DNA from 2 places in the Clostridium isatidis genome. Region 1 is predicted to be linked to the other one. Evidence: a T-box and tRNA genes for the amino acid it is inferred to sense, from the RefSeq annotation. Region 1 holds a T-box; the other holds one or more tRNA genes.

Region 1 (2,484 bases):
ACCACTTTTTTGACAATTTATAATACTTAACTACAAAATTATCAATGTCAAAAAATAAAGGTTTCTATTAAAACAGAAACCTTTATTTTTATATACATTTTATTTTCTTTTTATTTCATCTAAATGCATATATGGTCTTAGTACTTCTGGAATTTCTATAGAACCGTCTTCTCTTTGATAATTTTCTAATATCGCAGCAACTGCTCTTCCAATTGCAACACCTGAGCCATTTAATGTATGAACAAATTGTGGTTTATCCTTTGGTGTTTCCTTATACTTGATATTAGCTCTTCTTGCTTGGAATTCCTCAAAGTTTGAACAGCTTGATATCTCAACATATCTATTATAACTTGGCATCCAAACTTCTAAATCATATTTTAATGCTGCTGTGAAGCCCAAGTCACCCTTACATATTCTAACTATTCTATATGGAAGTCCTAGTCCTTGTAATACTGATTCTGCATCCTTTACTAATTTATCTAACTCTTCATAGCTTTGTTCTGGCTTACAGAACTTAACTAATTCTACCTTATTAAACTGATGTTGTCTTATAAGTCCTCTAGTATCTCTTCCTGCAGATCCAGCTTCTGCTCTAAAACAAGCTGAATAAGCAACATGTTTTATTGGAAGTTCATCTCCCTTTAGTGTTTCATTTCTATACATATTAGTTACTGGAACCTCTGCTGTAGGAATTAAGAAATATCCGTTATTTTCAACTTTAAATGCATCTTCTTCAAATTTAGGTAATTGACCTGTACCAGTCATGCTATCTCTATTTACCATATATGGTGGTAATACTTCTTCATATCCATTTTCTAAAGTATGCTTATCTAAGAAATAACTAATAACAGCTCTTTCTAATCTTGCTCCTAGTCCTTTATACATTGTAAATCTTGATCCAGCTACTTTACCGCCTCTTTCGAAATCTAATATATCTAACTCAGTTCCTAAATCCCAGTGAGCCTTTGGTTCAAAATTAAATTTTGTAACTTCTCCCCACTTCTTTATCTCAATATTATCTTCGTCACTATCTCCTTCAGGTACTTGAGGATTTGGAATATTAGGAATCCTTAATAATATATATTCTATTTTTGAATCCACTTCTGAAACTTTTGTATCAAGTTCCTTTATTTTATCTCCAAGTTCTCTCATTTCAGTCATTATTCCTTGAACATCTTTTCCCTCTTTCTTTAACTTTGGAATTTCTGCAGAAACTTGATTTCTCTTACTTTTTAGATTTTCTACTTCAACTAGTATTTTCCTTCTTTCTTCATCTAATGCTAATATTTCATCTATTGTTGATTCTTGAAAATCTTCCCCTCTATTTCTTAAGGCTTTTTTAATTTCATCTGGATTTGTTCTTATCCTTTTTAAATCTAACATAATAATCACTTTCTCCTCTCTTATTATTTATTTTCAATAAAAAAAAGAACCTTTTTCCCATAAAGGGACGAAAGATTCCGCGTTGCCACCCTAATTAATAATATAAAAATATATTATTCACTCAATTAAATCTAACGGTTTAAGTCCGTACTGCTCATCACAGTCCCTCCGAGGTGGATTCATAACATAATTATTATCATTTTACACCAGCCAATGACTCTCTTTAAATAATTGATGTTACTACTATTCTCTTCAACGGTTTACTATAAAATTATTAATTTTAATATATTATAATTTTATGATTATGTCAATAATTACTATATTCTCTTTTATTATTATCAATTTTTACTTATTTATTCATCTAAGATATCTTTTGTACATATTATATCAATTCCTGTATTTAATACATTTTTGCATATTATATCACCAACTCTTATTGGAATACTTACATATATTCTGGATATAACCTTTGAAAATTCCTTCCAAAGACTTATATCGACTTCTTTAGTACTTTTAACTGGAATAACTTTATGATTTTGACTTCCTTTCACTCTAACTATAGATGTAAAAATATCTTTTTTGTTACTATTATTAAACATCTTTAAACTCCTTTATTCTACTTTCTAAAACTTTAGAATTTTTGGAATCATCAACAATTTCAGTTATATTCTTATCTAGCTCTCTAGCTAATATATTTACAATTTTTTGATAGCAATGAGAGCCTTGGCAGCTTCCGAAACCAGCTCCTGTTCTCCGCTTTACCCCTTCCACAGTCCTAGCACCAAGAGGCCTTCTTATGCAATCTACAATTTCTCCTTCTGATATTTGATTACATACACAAATAATCTTTCCATATCTGCTATCTAAAGCTATTATTTCATTAGCCTCTTTTTTTCCAAGTTCTCTAAACTTATATATTTCTCTCCTTTTATCTATAAAATTCTTATTTAAAGTACAATTTAAATTATTTGATATAGTATCACAAATCATTCTTGCTATAGCAGGTGCTATAGTTATCTTTCCATAATGAGTTCCTGTTATTCTAATGTATCCCCTATCAATTTCGCTATCATCAATTAACATGGAATCTTTATTGTAGCT
Region 2 (2,484 bases), 110 kb from region 1:
TTAAAAGCAGGGTTGTTTCATAACATAAGTTGTGTTACAGCTCTTTTTTATGGAAAGGAAATTTTTATGGATTATATTGATATAGCCTTAGAAGAGGCTCAAATTGCATATAATAAGGGAGAAGTACCTGTTGGAGCTGTTATTGTTAAGGATGGAGAAATTTTATCTAGAGCTCATAATTTAAAGGAAACTCTAAACAAGCCAACTGCTCATGCAGAGATTTTAGCCATAGAAGAAGCCTGTAAAAAATTAGGTAATTGGAGGCTTCAGGGAGCAGAAATGTATGTTACTTTAGAGCCATGTCCAATGTGTGCAGCTGCTATTGCTCAAAGCAGAATATCTAAGCTTTATATAGGAACCTTTAATAGAGATATGGGAGCCTGTGGCTCTATAATCAATTTGATAGATTACAATATTTTTAACTGGTATGTTAAAGTAAATTGGTTATATAGTGAAAGTTGTAGTAAGCTGCTTACAGATTTTTTCTATAATACTAGAAATAGAGCTGATAATAAACTATAATAATAACATGTATTTTATAATAAATAAGGCAAGGTGATAAATATGAATAGAGTAGCTTTTGAGATATTTGGCATAGAGATTATGTGGTATGGAATAATCATATCTATTGGTGTTGTAGCGGCTTTAATATTAGCTAATATTTTAGCTAAGAAAAAAGGACTTAATTTTGAAAATATAGTGGATGCCTTTTTAGTAGTATTTCCAGTATCAATAATTACAGCGAGATTATATTATGTTATTTTTGAAATCGAAAGTTATCATTCCTTTATAGATGTTATAAATATAAGAAATGGCGGAATGGCAATTCACGGGGGAGTAATAGGAGCTTTAATTTCAGGATATTTATTTGCAAGGTACAGAAAGATAAACTTCCTTGAGTATGTAGATGTAATAATGCCGGGGGTTATTTTAGCACAAGCTATAGGAAGATGGGGAAACTTCATGAATCAAGAGGCCCATGGAGGAGAAGTTACAAAGGAATTTATTAGTAGATTTCCTGAGTTTATTCAAAGAGGAATGTATATAAATGGTGCTTATTATCACCCAACCTTTTTATATGAATCCATTTGGAATTTATTAGTTTGTATAGTATTAGTATTATTAGTTCTTAAAAAGAAAGAAAAAGATAATGGAATAGTATTAGCTGGCTATGGAATTTTATATTCTATAGGAAGATTCTTTATTGAAGGCTTAAGAACAGATAGTTTAATGGTCTTTGGTTTAAGGACAGCTCAAATTGTAAGTTTAATATCAATAATTCTTGGAATAATATTAATTCTATGGATAAAAAGAAAAAAAGTTCATTATTAACAAAAAACTACTGTCGCTATAAAGGTTGCAATATAAAAAAGTATATGATAATATATAGCAGTAGCTTAATTTAATAGTGCTATATATTATGGAGAGATGTCCGAGTGGTCGAAGGAGCACGCCTGGAAAGCGTGTATAGGGGCAACTCTATCAGGGGTTCAAATCCCCTTCTCTCCGCCAATGCCGTGCTAGATGGGGAGTTAGCGGTGCCCTGTAACCCACAATCCGCTATAGTGGGGTTGAATTCCTAGCCTAGGCCTTAGTTTATAGAGCCTGCCTATGTAAGTGGTGTTGATGGCAAGGTCCCATACGACGTAAGTGTGTGAACCTCGTCAGGTCCGGAAGGAAGCAGCGATAAGCAATTACTGCGTGTGATATGGATCAATCTTGCCAGAGCTAACTGCATAGTAACGTCTATAAGCTATTGTCAAAGCTAGGTGCACGGTTTTAAAATTTCTGACCTTTCTAGTTAGAAGGGTTTTTTTAATGTGTAGAGAATGGAATAATTTTAGTAATAAAAGTTTATTAAAATAAGGTTACTCTTCAATAGGATTAACATACAATAGGACAAAGAAAGCGAGGGTCTTCCCAAAAGGAAACCCTCGTTTTCTTTATTATTTATTTTCTTATTAAATCAATAAAATCAAATTTTAAATTATCTTTTTCATTAGTGAAAATTTCAGACTTATTTATGATATTCCAATCTTCTAAGTCTAGATTAGGGAATATGGTATCTCCTTCAAAGTTCTTATAAACTCTTGTTAAATAAATTTTTTTACAATAAGGAAGTAATGATTTATAAATTTCTCCACCACCAATTACAAAAGCTTCTTCATCAGAATCTTTAAACTTTTCTAAAACAGTAGAAATATCATTAACAATATGAACCATATCAGAATCAACTTTAAAGTTTCTATCTCTAGTTATTACTATATGTTTTCTATTAGGTAAAACTTTTGGCAGTGATTCAAAGGTTTTTCTTCCCATAATTATTGTATGGCCAGTTGTTATTTCTTTAAATCGCTTTAAATCTTTTGATATATGCCATAAAAGTTTATTATCTCCACCAATAACATCATTATTTGCTTTAGCAACAATTATTGATAACATTAAACAGATACCTCCATTTTGATTGGATCGTGATGTTTATAA

The links. A T-box is a leader RNA that pairs with one kind of tRNA and senses whether it is charged. The one in region 1 lies ahead of serS (serine--tRNA ligase), so its partner is inferred to be a tRNA-Ser.
Region 2: it has a tRNA-Ser gene. The T-box ahead of serS (serine--tRNA ligase) is inferred to sense a tRNA for this amino acid. The anticodon was not compared.

What each region holds. Positions count from the first base shown of each region.
Region 1 covers NZ_CP016786.1:24,415-26,898, reverse strand. Annotated here, with positions in the region: gene serS (serine--tRNA ligase) at 100-1,383, opposite strand; T-box leader at 1,444-1,648, opposite strand; gene BEN51_RS00115 (DUF1667 domain-containing protein) at 1,737-1,982, opposite strand; gene BEN51_RS00110 (FAD-dependent oxidoreductase) at 1,975-2,484, opposite strand, start outside.
Region 2 covers NZ_CP016786.1:2,787,936-2,790,419, reverse strand. Annotated here, with positions in the region: gene BEN51_RS13220 (nucleoside deaminase) at 67-522, shown strand; gene lgt (prolipoprotein diacylglyceryl transferase) at 565-1,332, shown strand; tRNA gene BEN51_RS13210 (tRNA-Ser) at 1,423-1,512, shown strand; RNA gene ffs (signal recognition particle sRNA large type) at 1,516-1,777, shown strand; gene BEN51_RS13200 (dihydrofolate reductase) at 1,951-2,442, opposite strand; gene BEN51_RS13195 (thymidylate synthase) at 2,442-2,484, opposite strand, start outside.